3 regions of the Aeromicrobium sp. EU05-FHT14F07 genome follow, and region 3 is predicted to be linked to each of the others. Evidence: predicted binding sites of a transcription regulator. Region 3 holds the regulator's gene; each other region holds the start of a gene.
What was found. The regulator HrcA, encoded in region 3, represses chaperone genes, less so after heat shock. The targets are predictions, from matches to a motif close to TTGGCACTCGNNNNNNNCGAGTGCCAA.
Positions count from the first base shown of each region.

Region 1: a site for HrcA is predicted at 1,998-2,024, ahead of groES (co-chaperone GroES). Genes of this name have one in related genera too.
Region 2: a site for HrcA is predicted at 1,464-1,490, ahead of groL (chaperonin GroEL). Genes of this name have one in related genera too.

Region 1 covers NZ_JBYTCR010000004.1:163,630-168,358, forward strand. The annotation lists gene groL (chaperonin GroEL) at 1-1,413, opposite strand, end outside; gene groES (co-chaperone GroES) at 1,587-1,880, opposite strand; gene AC3WRM_RS06020 (class I SAM-dependent methyltransferase) at 2,127-3,296, shown strand; gene AC3WRM_RS06025 (LamB/YcsF family protein) at 3,563-4,252, shown strand; gene AC3WRM_RS06030 (5-oxoprolinase subunit B family protein) at 4,277-4,729, shown strand, end outside.
Region 2 covers NZ_JBYTCR010000004.1:180,504-185,232, forward strand. The annotation lists gene groL (chaperonin GroEL) at 1-1,342, opposite strand, end outside; gene AC3WRM_RS06110 (hypothetical protein) at 1,538-1,798, opposite strand; gene AC3WRM_RS06115 (hypothetical protein) at 1,834-3,189, opposite strand; gene AC3WRM_RS06120 (cupredoxin domain-containing protein) at 3,192-3,608, opposite strand; gene AC3WRM_RS06125 (hypothetical protein) at 3,605-3,844, opposite strand; gene AC3WRM_RS06130 (hypothetical protein) at 3,841-4,729, opposite strand, start outside.
Region 3 covers NZ_JBYTCR010000020.1:30,807-35,535, reverse strand. The annotation lists gene AC3WRM_RS15895 (CHAP domain-containing protein) at 1-784, shown strand, start outside; gene AC3WRM_RS15890 (DUF3097 domain-containing protein) at 866-1,714, opposite strand; gene AC3WRM_RS15885 (hypothetical protein) at 1,707-2,138, opposite strand; gene hrcA (heat-inducible transcriptional repressor HrcA) at 2,292-3,329, shown strand; gene dnaJ (molecular chaperone DnaJ) at 3,346-4,506, shown strand; gene AC3WRM_RS15870 (histidine triad nucleotide-binding protein) at 4,551-4,729, shown strand, end outside.

The DNA.
Region 1 (4,729 bases), on a different contig from region 3:
GCCGCTCTCGCGGACCTTGGAGACGACGACCTCGCCGGAGACGCCGCCGTTGCGGGCGATCCACTCCAGCGGGGCGTCGGCACCGATGCGGACGATGCGCACGCCGACACCCTCGTCGCCGGTGAGGCCGAGGTCGTCGTCGAGCACGGACACGGCGTGGACGAGGGCGGAGCCGCCGCCGGCGACGATGCCCTCCTCGATGGCCGCGCGGGTCGCCGAGACGGCGTCCTCGATGCGGTGCTTCTTCTCCTTCAGCTCGACCTCGGTGGCCGCGCCGACCTGGATGACGCAGACGCCGCCGGCGAGCTTCGCGAGCCGCTCCTGGAGCTTCTCGCGGTCCCAGTCGGAGTCGGTGAGCTCGATCTCGGCCTTGATCTGGTTGACCCGGCCCTCGACCTCGGCAGCGTCGCCGCCGCCGTCGATGATCGTGGTGTCGTCCTTGGTGACGACGACGCGACGGGCGGTGCCGAGCACCTCGAGGCCGACCTGGTCGAGCTTGAGGCCGACGTCGGGGGTGACGACGGTCGCGCCGGTGAGGGTCGCGATGTCCTGCAGCATGGCCTTGCGACGGTCGCCGAACGCGGGCGCCTTGACGGCGACCGAGGTGAACGTGCCGCGGATCTTGTTCACGACGAGGGTGCTGAGGGCCTCGCCCTCGACGTCCTCGGCGATGATGAACAGGCTCTTGTTGGCCGCGATGACCTTCTCCAGCAGCGGGAGCAGCTCGGCGACCGAGCTGATCTTGCCCTGGTTGACGAGCACGTAGGGGTCGTCGAGGACGGACTCCATGCGCTCGGTGTCGGTGACCATGTACGGCGACAGGTAGCCCTTGTCGAACTGCATGCCCTCGGTGAAGTCGAGCTGCGTGCCGAGGGAGTTGGACTCCTCGACGGTGATGACGCCGTCCTTGCCGACCTTGTCGAAGGCCTCGGCGATGAGCTCGCCGATGTGGGCGTCGCGCGAGGAGACGGTGGCGACGTCGGTCATGTCCTTGATGTCGTCGACGTCGCGGGCGACCTCGTGCAGGCGCTCGGAGACGGCCTTGACGGCGGCCTCGATGCCCTTCTTGAGGCCGACGGGGTTGGCGCCGGCGGCGACGGCGCGCAGGCCCTCGTGGACCATCGCCTGGGCGAGCACGGTGGCCGTGGTGGTGCCGTCACCGGCGACGTCGTTCGTCTTGGTGGCGACCTCCTTGGCGAGCTGCGCGCCGAGGTTCTCGAACGGGTCGTCGAGCTCGACCTCACGCGCGACGGTGACGCCGTCGTTCGTGATCGTGGGGGCGCCCCACTTCTTGTCGAGCACGACGTAGCGGCCCTTGGGGCCGAGGGTGACCTTGACGGTGTTCGCGAGGGCGTCGACGCCGCGCTCGAGCGCGCGGCGTGCGTCCTCGTCGAACTCGAGGATCTTGGGCATGGTGATGCCTTCCTACGAAACGACTGAATGGTGGTGTCCGGCGAGAGCCGGAGGTGGCGCGTCAGCACGGTCCTGACGCGCATGGGACCCGACCGGCAAGGCGCGCGAGCGACGGCGACCCGTTCTTGGTCGCCGAGCGAGCAGCAACGCCGCCGGCCGGGAGCCCAGGTGCGTCAGGAGACGACGGCGAGGACATCGCGGGCGGAGAGGATGAGGAACTCCTCGCCCGAGTACTTGACCTCGGTTCCGCCGTACTTGCTGAAGATGACCTTGTCGCCGACGTTGACGTCGAGCGGGACGCGGTTGCCGGAGTCGTCGATGCGGCCGGGGCCGACGGCGACGACCTCGCCCTCCTGGGGCTTCTCCTTGGCGGTGTCCGGGATGACGAGTCCGGATGCGGTGGTCTGCTCGGCCTCGACGGCCTTGATGACGAGACGATCCTCGAGCGGCTTGATGGTGACCGACACTGGTCGACCTCCCCTTCAACGATGTGGTGAGTGACGGATGAACGTGATGGGTGTGCACGCCGTCGCGGGGGCCGTGCACGGGTTGGCAGTCTCATGGTTCGAGTGCCAGTTCAGAATCTAGCACTCACCCCTCCCGAGTGCTAAGGGGTGTTCTCCCTCGGCGGACAAGCTGCCGTGGGCGGTCGCGGCCCCCGCGGGGGTGCCGCGCCTCGGGCGGCGGAGGGCACCACCTGCCACGATGGCGTCGTGGACCTGGCGACGTTCGAGCGGTTGCAGACCGACGAGGGTCGGGCGCTGGTGGCCGAGGTGCACGACCGCGCGGGTCGGGAGTCGGACCTGGCGCTGGGCACGCGTCTGCGCAAGGTCCACGACGCGCAGCTGGTGGCGGCAGCGGTGACGCAGAACCACCTGCGGGGACTGGCGCGCAGCAAGCTGGGCGACGACGCGGCGGGCATGTACTTCACGCACGACGCGTTGCAGCAGGCCACGCGTGGTGCGGTCGCGTCGCTGCGGGCCGGGCGGCTCGCGGCGTCGGGCGCGACGGCGGTGCTCGACCTGGGCTGCGGCATCGGGTCCGACCTCGTGGCGTTCGCCCGTGCCGGGCTGCGGGTGCGCGGCGTCGAGCGCGACCCGGTGCGTGCGGCGATCGCGTCGGCCAACCTGCGCGCGCTCGGTCTCGAGGGGGAGGTGGTGTGCGCCGACGCGGCCGACGTCGAGCCGACGCCGGACGAGGTGGTGTTCCTCGACCCCGCCCGCCGCGACGACCGGGGGCGGGTGTTCGACCCGGAGGCGATGAGTCCGCCGTGGTCGGTGGTCGAGGCGCACCTGGCGGGCCGGGCCGTCGTGAAGACGATGCCGGGCATCCCGCACGACCTGGTGTCCGACGGCGTGGAGGCCCAGTGGGTGAGCGACGGCGGCGACCTCGTCGAGGCGTGCCTGTGGGGGGCGGGCCTCGACCTGCCGGACCGCGTGCCGCGTCGGGCGACGGCGCTGCCGGGTCCGCACGAGCTCAGTGGCGACGGGGCGGCCGGCGACGTGGGTGAGCTCGGCGGCTGGCTGCACGAGCCCGACGACGCGGTCATCCGCTCCGGCCTGGTGGGGGCGCTGGCGGAGGAGATCGACGGGCAGCTGGTCGACCCGCGGATCGCGTGGGTGACGACCGACGTGGAGGTGCGCCACCCGCTGGCCCGGTCCTTCCGCGTCGTGGCGGAGCTGCCGTTCCGCGAGAAGCAGCTGAAGGCGGCGCTGGTCGCGCGCGACGTCGGCACGCTGACGGTGAAGAAGCGCGGGGTCGACGTCGTCCCCGAGGTGCTCGTGCGCCGGCTGCGCCTGAAGGGGTCGCAGCGCGCCACGGTCGTGCTGACGCGGGTGGACGACAAGGCCGTCGCCCTCCTCGTCGACCCCCTCCCCCGCTGACACCTGGTCCTTGGGGTTGGGCCTCACCCCAAGGGTGACTCCCCACTCCAGCGCTGGGTTGGGATGCACCCGTCGGGGAGGGGCGATGGCGGAACCACGCGTCGGGCGTCGGGCCCGTGCCCGTGCCCGTGCCCGTGCCCGGATCGTCGCCCCTTCGATACGCCGACACCCCCACCCAAAGGATTCGTCTCACCCCAACACTGGGTTGGGCGGTCAGACTTCGAGTGGGGCCCAACCCAAAGGGTGAGCGGGCCTAGGGTGGGGGCGTGCGCATCGACCTGAACGCCGACGTCGCCGAGTCGCCGGACGACCTCGCCCTGCTCGACGTGGTCACGAGCGCGAACGTGTGCTGCGGGGCGTACGCGGGGGGCGAGGAGCTCATGCTCGACGCGTGCGAGCGCGCCGTCGAGCGGGGCGTGGTCGTGGGTGCGCAGGTCGGCTACCCCGACCGCGAGGGGTTCGGCCGACGACCGCAGGACCCGACCGACGACGAGCTCGTCGCGACCCTGCGCGAGCAGCTCGACCTGCTCGCCGAGGTCGCGGACGCGGTCGGCACGCGCGTCGCCTACGTGAAGCCGCACGGCGCGCTCTACAACACCGTCGTGCACGACGAGCGGCAGGCGGCGGCAGTCGTCGACGCCGTCGCACCGTACGGCCTCCCGCTGCTCGGGCTGCCCGGCGCCGCCAGCCTGCGTCTGGCCGCGGCCGACGGGCTGCAGGTCGTCACCGAGGGCTTCGCCGACCGCGCCTACACGCCCGACGGGCTCCTGGTGCCTCGCTCCGAGCCGGGTGCCGTGCTCGGCGACGCCGCTGCGGTCGCGGGCCAGGCACTGCGCCTCGCCCCGCAGGTCGACTCGCTCTGCGTCCACGGCGACTCCCCCGGTGCCCTCGACCTCGCGCGCGTCGTGCGTGCCGCGCTCGTCGAGGCCGGTCACGAGGTCGCTCCCTTCGCATGAGGGCCCCGGAGCGGTGGTGCTGACATGAGGGTCCTGGCGTGCGGCGAGGACGCCGTCCTGCTCGACTGCGCCGACCTCGACGACGCCCGCCGACGCCACGCGTCGCTCGTCGGCCACCCGGACGTGACCGAGGCCGTGCTCGGTGCGCGCACCGTGCTGCTGCGCGGCCACCCCGCGACCCTGCGCGCCCTCGCCCGGAGCACCCCGCCGTCGGACGACGTCGCCCCGCGCGACGCGCGGGAGCACGTGGTGCCGGTCCGCTACGACGGCCCCGACCTCGCCGAGGTCGCCCGGCACACCGGTCTGGGCGAGGACGACGTCGTCGCCGCCCACACGGGCACGTCGTGGACGGTCGCGTTCGGCGGGTTCGCGCCCGGCTTCGCCTACCTCGTCGGCGGCGACCCCCGGCTCGTCGTGCCACGCCGCGCGACGCCGCGCCCGACGGTCCCGGCGGGCGCGGTCGGTCTCGCCGGCGAG
Region 2 (4,729 bases), on a different contig from region 3:
GGGCCGACGCAGCGGTGCGCACGATGTTCGCGCCCGTCGCCTCGTCACCCTCGAGCTGCAGCTTCTCGAACACGGCCGCGGTGGCCTGGACGAGCGCCACGCCACCACCGGCGACGATGCCCTCCTCGACGGCCGCCTTCGCGTTGCGCACGGCGTCCTCGATGCGGTGCTTGCGCTCCTTGAGCTCGACCTCGGTGGCCGCGCCGACCTTGATGACGGCGACGCCGCCGGCCAGCTTGGCGAGGCGCTCCTGCAGCTTCTCGCGGTCGTAGTCGGAGTCGCTGTTCTCGATCTCCGCGCGGATCTGGTTGACCCGGCCGGCGATCTGGTCCTGCGAGCCGCCGCCCTCGACGATGGTCGTCTCGTCCTTGGTCGTGACGACCTTGCGCGCGGTGCCGAGCAGCGAGATGTCGGCGTTCTCGAGCTTGAGACCGACCTCCTCGCTGATGACCTCGCCGCCCGTGAGGATGGCGATGTCGGCCAGCATGGCCTTGCGGCGGTCACCGAAGCCGGGGGCCTTGATGGCGACCGACTTGAACGTGCCGCGCATCTTGTTGACGATCAGCGTGGCCAGGGCCTCGCCCTCGACGTCCTCGGCGATGATCGCGAGCGGCTTGCCCGACTGCATGACCTTCTCGAGCACCGGGACGAAGTCCTTGACCGAGCTGATCTTGCTGTTGACGATGAGGATGTAGGGGTCCTCGAGGACCGTCTCCATGCGCTCGGGGTCGGTGACGAAGTAGCCCGACAGGTGACCCTTGTCGAAGCGCATGCCCTCGGTGAGCTCGAGGTCGAGGCCGAACGTGTTCGACTCCTCGACCGTGATGACGCCCTCCTTGCCGACCTTGTCCATGGCCTCGGCGATGATCTCGCCGACCGTGGGGTCAGCGGCCGAGATGGACGCGGTGGAGGCGATCTGCTCCTTGGTCTCGACGTCCTTGGCCATGCCCAGCAGCTGGCTGCTGATGGCCTCGACGGCGGCCTCGATGCCCTTCTTCAGGCCCATCGGGTTGGCGCCGGCGGCCACGTTGCGCAGACCCTCGCGCACGAGCGCCTGGGCCAGGACGGTGGCCGTCGTGGTGCCGTCGCCGGCGACGTCGTCGGTCTTCTTGGCGACCTCCTTGACGAGCTCGGCACCGATCTTCTCGTAGGGGTCCTCGAGCTCGATCTCCTTGGCGATGGACACACCGTCGTTGGTGATCGTGGGGGCGCCCCACTTCTTCTCCAGCACGACGTTGCGGCCCTTGGGGCCGAGCGTCACCTTGACGGCGTCGGCAAGCTGGTTCATGCCGCGCTCGAGGCCGCGGCGGGCCTCCTCGTTGAACGCAATGGACTTGGCCATGTGGAACTCTCCGGTTCGACGTGGTTCGGGTGTGACCGGTCGGTGCCCGCGACGGACGAGCCAGGACGTGCGGCGATCCCTTCTCGCCGCCGTCCCGACCCTCACCGGGCCGGTCGGATGTCTAGCACTCTCACTATAGGAGTGCTAACCCAGGACTGGCAATCGGGTGGGGAGAGTGCCAGTCCTGGGGCGCGGTCACTCGTCGTCCCCGATGACGAGCCGAGGCAGCCGGTCGCGCCAGGGGCGGCGGGGCCGCGACGACTCCGCCTCGGGGAGCAGCGCCGACGCGGGCGGCTCGTCGACGTCGGACTGCTCCGCCGCCTCGGCCAACCGGTCCTGGCGGGCGATCCAGAGGACGGTGAGGACGATGCCCACCACCGGGATGAACGCGGGGATGGCCAGCACGGCCACGGGGTGCGCCGACAGCTCCCCGACCACTGCGACACTCGTTCCCATCGCGCCAGTCTACGAGCGGTGGCCGGAGGACGGGCTCAGACCGAGAGCAGCAGGTAGATGCCCGTGAACGTGTAGCCGACCATGAGCACGAGCATCGCGAGCTGACCGGTGAGCCGGTGCGCCCGCGGCAGCACCTCCAGGGCCTTGTCGTGCGCCGCGACCACCGCCACCACGTGCCCGGCGACGACGAACGCGATCTTGTAGACCGCCAGCAGGTCGGGGTGCTCGGACAGGAGGTAGGACACCGTGAGCCCGTCCCCGGTCCCGAGGACCTGCAGCAGGCCGATCACCACGCCCTGACCGCGCTCGACCAGGTAGGTCAGGTAGTGCGCGAAGACGTAGCCCACCACGATCGGCACCAACGAGTGCGCCATGAGCCCCGGCAACGCGCGCCGCTGCGCCGACGTGACACCGCCCGTCGCGACCGACGCGACCACGAACGCCACCGCCACCACCACGCAGAACAGCAGCAGCACGAGCGACGTCGTGAGCGTGGAGTGCGCCGCCGACTGCCAGCCCTCGGACGCGGAGAAGCTGTCGAACGCCGTCGACCCCAGGAGCACGGACACCGCCGCGACGATCCCCGGGGCCACGGGCAGCAGCGGGAGCGACCGCAGGGGATTGTGCGGGGCGAACCGCCGGTCGCGCACGAGCGGCGCGAGCCGCGCCACCACCGCGCTGTACACGTCGAACGGGTCGGCGCGGTCGAACCAGCGCGGCCCGAACACGACACCGCCCGCGACCGTCACCACGACGTAGACCGCCACCCAGGTGCGCACCGCGTGGACGGAGCCGGCGTCGGGAGAGGCGAGCTCCAGCCACACGAACGCGAACAGCCCCGCAGCCGCCGGCCAGTAGCCCCAGGCCGGGCGGTAGACCAGGAAGCCGTCAGGGCGGCCCGCGAGCCGACCGACCAGCCACTGCACCGAGCGCCACGGCGACAAGTCCTTCCACACGTGCCCGGCCAGCAGGGCGAGCGGCACCAGCCCCACCCACACCAGGACGTAGAACGCCCCGATGCCCGGGTTCGACGCGTCGTCGGGGCCGAGGAACAGCGCCCCCAGGAACCAGACGGCCAGCAGCAGGCCGACGACCGCCAGCCACGGTCGACGAGCGGGCTCGCGATCCTCTGCCGCCCCCGGCCCGGCACCCCCGCCGGGCTGCTCTGCCGCCCCCGGCCCGGCACCCCCGCCGGGCTGTTCTGCCGCCCCCGGCCCGGCACCCCCGCCGGGCTGCTCCGCCGTCGGCTGGAGGCGCGGCTCCTTCCAGGCGAACGCGAGGACCGCGAAGGAGATCGTCAGGGCCCAGCTCGCCCCGACGACGGCGTACAGGAACGGCACCGGCAGGTCGGTCGAGCCGCCCACCCCGTGCTGCGGCAGCAGGTCGAGCACGGTCAGGGCCGGACGACGAGCTGGACGATCGTCGCGTGGGTGGCGTGCGACTCGACCGCCACCTGACCCGGACGGTCGAGGGTGAACGTGCGCGACACCGAGTCACCCGGCTGCACGTCGATGCTGACCTCGGGGTCGGAGTGCACGTGCACCTCGTCGGCCACCTCCGACGTGACGTCCAGGGTGACCGGCTCGCCGACCTTCACCTCCACCCGTCTGCCGCGCGGCTGCGGACCGTCGGTCGTGAGCCGCACCTGCACCGTCACGCCCTCGGCGTCCGGGGTCGCGCTCGTCGAGGGTGTGCCGGACGACGTCGCCGCGGGGGTGGGCGTCGCCGACGCGCCGGGTCCGTCCTCCCCCGCACCACAGCCGGCGAGCAGCAGCATGCCGAGCACGCACCCGGTCACCGTGGTCCTCATCGGTCTCTCCTGTCGTCAGGGTCGTGGGGGTTCTGGGGGTCGTGGGGGTCGGGGTCGTGGGGCAGCTCGTCGTCGGGGCGGAAGGCTCGCTCGAGCAGCTCGCGCTCCTCGGCCTCCTCCCGACGGTCCTTCCGGGCGATGTGGAGCACGACGGCCACGACCACGATGGCCGGCACGAAGGCCGGGATCGCGACGAGGGCCGCGTGGTGCGCCCACAGCACCTCCCCGGGAGTCACGCCCGGCCGGCCCCGCTGCCCTCGTCGACGCCGTCGCCGCCGCCCGGTCCGGCCTCGAGGTCCTCGCGGCGCCGTCGGCCCTCGCGGGCGATCGCGCCGGAGACCCGGGCCACGGCCACGCTGATGCCGGCCAGGATGGCCAGGCTGCAGACGAGGACCACGAGGTTCGCGACACCCCACAGCCAGGGCGACGTGTCGAGCTCGCGCTCCCGCTGCAGGATCGTGATCTCGGGGACGAAGTCGCGCGTCATCTCGGCCTCGGCCGGCACCTCCTCCGCGCCCAGCGCCTCGTCGGCGGGCAGGAAGATCGGGGCGGCGGTCAGCATGCGCCCGTCCTGGACGCGCAGGAGCGTCTTCCAGGTCCCGCCGATCGGGACCGGGCTCGTGGTCTCCCACGAGTCGGGGCCGGTGCGTCGCAGCTGCTGCGTCACCACACCGGCACCGCCGCCCTGCCAGGCGGTGATCTGCACCCAGGTCGGGTGCGCGTCCACGAGGCCCTCGGTGGTGGTGGCCTGGACCATGACCTCGGGCTGGTCCTCCGTGCCGACCTGCTGCACCGTGAACCGCACCTGTGCGTCGTCCGGGACCGTGGCGTTCAGGCCGTTCGCGACGGCCAGGGACGTCACGAGGATCGACCCGACCACGATCGAGCGGCCGACCCAGCGGTTGACGGGCAGGCGACCGTCGAGACCCACGGCGAACAGCGCGCCGCACAGTCCCGCCCCGACGGCGACGGGCACGACGGTGACGAGGCTCTCCAGCCAGATGTCCTGGGGCCACGGGAACTGGAAGACGGCGTCGTTCCAGAACTTCTCGATCACCGACCCGACCGTGCCGATCAGGAGGCCGCCGACCGCGCCGAAGACGAGCGGCTTCTCCTTGAGC
Region 3 (4,729 bases):
GTCGACGTCCTACTGGAACCAGACGCCGGGCCGCAACTGCACGAACTACGTCGCCTACCGGCTGACGAAGAACCGTCTGGTGGCCCGCCCGCCCGGCACCGACGCAGCCCGCACGTGGGGCCGCGCGGCCCGGGCGGCCGGCATCCCGGTGCGGACCTACCTTCCGCGTCGCGGCGACGTCGCCTGGTGGGACGCCTACAAGGGCTACTCCGGTGCGAAGGGTCACGTCGCAATCGTCGAGCGGGTCCGCGCCGACGGCTCGATCGTGGTCTCGGAGGACAACATCAACGGCACGTTCATGTGGCGCGTCGTCCGTCGCGGCTCGGCGTGGCCGTCGGGCTTCGTCCGCTACCCGACGTCGGACGGGTCGCCGTCGGGCCTGCTCGAGTCGATGAGGTCCGAGGACGGCAAGGTCTCCGTCAGCGGCATGGCCAGCGAGCCCGACCGCTGGGGCAAGGAGGTCGACTACACGGTGGCGCTCGGCGCTCCGCTCGACGCGGCGAACGGGGTGCGGCCCGTCGAGACCTTCTCGTTCAGCACGGTCTACTACAAGTTCACGTGGCGGCGCACCGTGCAGACGCGGGGACCTGTCCGGGCCTACCTGTACGCGCACAACACCGAGCGCACCCGGGGGAAGGACACCCTGCTGGGCGTCGCCACCCTCGACCTCGTCGAGGACGGGAGCGTGCTCGGACGGGTGCTGCCGCGGACGGAGTGGCTCACGCCGCCCGTCCCCGCACCGACCCCGACGGTGCCGCTGGTGGAGACGGTGCTGCAGGACTGAGGGAGGCGCGACGGCCCGGAACCGCGTGGTCTCGGGCCGTCGCGCTGACCAGACGCAGGCGGTACCGCGATGAGCCGCCGGCTACGGCGCGGTGACGAAGTCGATGAGCTCCTCGACGCGGCCGAGGAACTCCGGCTCGAGGTCGGTCCAGGAGTCGACCCGCGAGAGGATGTGCTGCCACGCCCGTGCGACGTCGGCCTGCTCCGCGTGCGGCCAGCCGAACGCGGCGCACACCCCGCGCTTCCACTCGAGGTGGCGGGGGACGACGGGCCACGCGGCCACGCCGAGCCGGGCGGGCTTCACGGCCTGCCAGACGTCGACGTACGGGTGGCCGACCACGAGCACGTGCGGGCGGCCCGACAGCCGTGCCGCGATGCGCGACTCCTTCGAGCCGGGCACGAGGTGGTCCACCAGGATCCCGAGCCGGCGGTCCGGACCCGGGTCGAAGTCGTCGACCACGCCGACCAGGTCGTCGACGCCGTGCAGCATCTCCACGGCGACGCCCTCGACGCGCAGGTCGTCGCCCCAGACCTTCTCGACCAGCTCGGCGTCGTGCTTGCCCTCGACGAGGATGCGGCTCGGCAGGGCCACCCGGGCCCGCTGGCCGGCCACCGCGCGCGACCCCGAGGCCGTCCGCGTGGGCTGCTGCGGGCCGGCGGTGGACGGGGCGACCAGCACCACCGGCCTGCCCTCGAGCAGGAAGCCCGGTCCGAGCGGGAAGACCTTGACCTTCAGGTGCCGGTCCTCCAGGGCCACGGTGCCGAGGTCGCGCTCGACGCGCACCACCTCACCGCACCAGCCCGTCGTGACCTCCTCGACGACCATGCCCGTCTCGGCGGGCACCTCGGTCGAGCGGCCCCGCGGGGGTGCCTTCCAGTCGCCGGCGAGCACGTCGTCGCCGTAGCGGTCCCGACCCCGGGTCTCAGCCATGGAGCACGCCCAGGAGCGTCTGGTGGAAGGCCTCGAGGTCGTCGCGGCCGATCTCGCCGCTGCTCGTGAGGATCCGCGTGGAGGAGCGGGTCAGCCCGACGGCCAGGTCGACGGCCTGGGCCCAGCTGAGTCGCGCGGTGCTCGGGACGACGTCGAGGGGCGGCACGAGGTCGCCGAGGGCGACGGTGTCGCCGTCGGGGACGACGAGCACCAGCTCGCCGCCGACGGGGCCGTGCCCGAGGTGCACGACCTCGACGAAGAGGTCGCCGAGGTCGGCGGCCCACACGGAGCTCAGCGTCCCGCCGCGCGACTCGTGCAGGAGGAACGTGCCGTCGGAGAGCGTCACCCGCCGCGGCCGGTACGTCAGGGTGCGCGAGCGACCCGTGACCGAGACGACCTCACCCTCGCTCCCGATTGCTCCCACGGCGCTAGACTGGCACTTGCGCCTGGCGAGTGCCAAAGCGCCACGCCGCGCCGACGGACCCCGTCTGCGCCGTGCGCGCCCGAGCCCGTCCGGCGTCGTCGCACCTGAGCCACGCACCGTCCAGCCGAGACCGTCCCAGAGGAGGAGACCGCCGTGTCGGAGGAACGTCGCCTCCCGTCCGAGGACCGCCGCCTGGAGGTCCTGCGGGCCATCGTCGAGGACTACGTCGAGACCCAGGAGCCGGTCGGCTCGCGTGCCCTCGTCGAACGTCACCAGCTCGGCGTCTCACCGGCCACCATCCGCAACGACATGGCCGTGCTGGAGGAGGAGGGGCTCATCGCCCAGCCCCACACGAGCGCGGGTCGCGTGCCCACCGACAAGGGGTACCGGCTCTTCGTCGACCGGCTCTCGCAGGTCAAGGCGCTCACGTCGCCGGAACGCCGCGCCATCGAGACGTTCCTGGCCGGCGCCGTCGACGTCGACGACGTCGTGCAGCGCAGCGTCAAGGTGCTCGCCCAGCTCACGAACCAGGTCGCGATCGTCCAGTACCCGTCGCTGACCCGGTCCACGGTGCGCCACGTCGAGGTGGTGGCGCTCGAGGGCGCCCGGGTGCTCGTGGTCGTCATCACGAGCAGCGGTCGCGTGGAGCAGCGCATCGTCGAGCTCGAGTCCACGCCGAGCGACGGGCTGCTGTCCGACGTCCGCTCGCGGCTCATGACGGCCGCCGTCGGCCAGCGTCTGCCCGAGGCGTCGCTGCGCCTCGCCGACGTGATCGGGACGTTCGCGCCCGCCGACCGGCCCCTCGTGACCTCCGTGGTCACCACGCTCACCCACGTCTTCTCCGACGAGCGCAGCGACGAGCGCGTCGCCGTCGGGGGCACCGCCAACCTCGCCCGGTTCGGTCGCGACTTCGACACCTCCATCCGGCCCGTGCTGGAGGCGCTGGAGGAGCAGGTCGTGCTGCTGAAGCTGCTCGGCGAGGCCACCACCGACCCCACCGTGCGCATCGGTCTCGAGACCGGCACCGAGGGACTGCCCGGCACCGCGGTCGTCTCCTCTGCGTACGGCTCCTCCGAGCAGGCGCTCGCCATGCTCGGCACGCTCGGACCCACCCGCATGGACTACCCCGGAACCATGGCCGCCGTCGGCGCGGTCGCCCGCTACGTCGGGCGACAGCTCGCGGACGGCTGAACAGGACGAAGGACGTATGGCACAGGACTACTACGCGCTGCTCGGCGTCTCCCGGTCGGCGACGCCCGAGGAGATGAAGAAGGCGTACCGCAAGCTGGCACGTCAGCTGCACCCGGACGTGAACGACGCCCCTGACGCCGCCGACCGCTTCAAGGAGGTCACGACGGCGTACGAGGTGCTCTCCGACCCGCAGAAGCGCGCCGTGTACGACCGCGGCGGCAACCCGCTCGGCGGCGGTGGCGGCACTGGCGGCTTCGGCGGGGGCGCCGGGTTCAGCTTCGACGACATCATGGACGCCTTCTTCGGCGGTGGTGGTGGCAGCAGCCGTGGCCCGCGCTCGCGCGTGCAGCGCGGCCAGGACGCGCTGCTGCGTCTGCAGGTCGACCTCGCGGAGGCCGCGTTCGGCGTCACCCGCGAGATCAAGGTCGACACCGCCGTCGTCTGCGAGCGCTGCTCGGGCAGCGGCGCCGAGGACGACTCGGCCACCGTCACCTGCGGCACGTGCCACGGCCACGGCGAGGTCCAGCAGGTCCAGCGCACGCCCCTCGGCAGCGTCCGCACGGCACGTCCGTGCCCGACGTGCCACGGGTTCGGCACCGTCATCCAGGACCCGTGCCACGAGTGCCACGGCGACGGCCGCGTGCGCTCGCGCCGCTCGATCACGGTCTCCATCCCGGCGGGCGTCGACCAGGGCACCCGCATCCAGCTCGCCGGCGAGGGCGAGGTCGGCCCCGGCGGCGGCCCGGCCGGCGACCTCTACATCGAGGTCGAGGTGGCCCGCCACCCCGTCTTCACCCGCAAGGGCGACCAGCTGCGCTGCCAGGTGACGCTGCCGATGACGGCGGCCGCGCTCGGCACGCACGTCGACCTGCCCACGCTGGAGGCCGACCTCGCCGACGAGGACGGTCCCGAGGTCGTGGGCCTGGAGGTGCCGGCCGGCATCCAGTCGGGCGAGACGCTGACGCTGCGCGGCCAGGGCGTGCCGCGGCTGCGGGGACCGGGCCGCGGCGACCTCGTCGTCGAGGTCGTCGTGCAGACCCCGGACGAGCTCGACGACGCGCAGCGCGACCTGCTGAAGCAGCTGGCCGCCCTCCGCGACGAGGAGCGTCCCGAGGCGCAGCTCGGCAGCACCCACCGCGGCAGCGTCTTCGGCCGCATCAAGGACGCGTTCCGCTGAGCGGTGCCCTCGTGGTCGGCCGCCGCGTGCGGTAGGAAGGACCCATGAGCTCCAGCGCCGACTGCCTGTTCTGCAAGATCGTGGAGGGCGAGGTGCCCGCCGACGTCGTCGCGCAGGACGAGCACGCGGTGGCGTTCCGCGACATCAGCCCGCAGGCGCCCACGCACGTCCTTGTCATCCCGCGCGTGCACCAGCCCGACGTCGGCAGCCTCGCCGAGGCGGA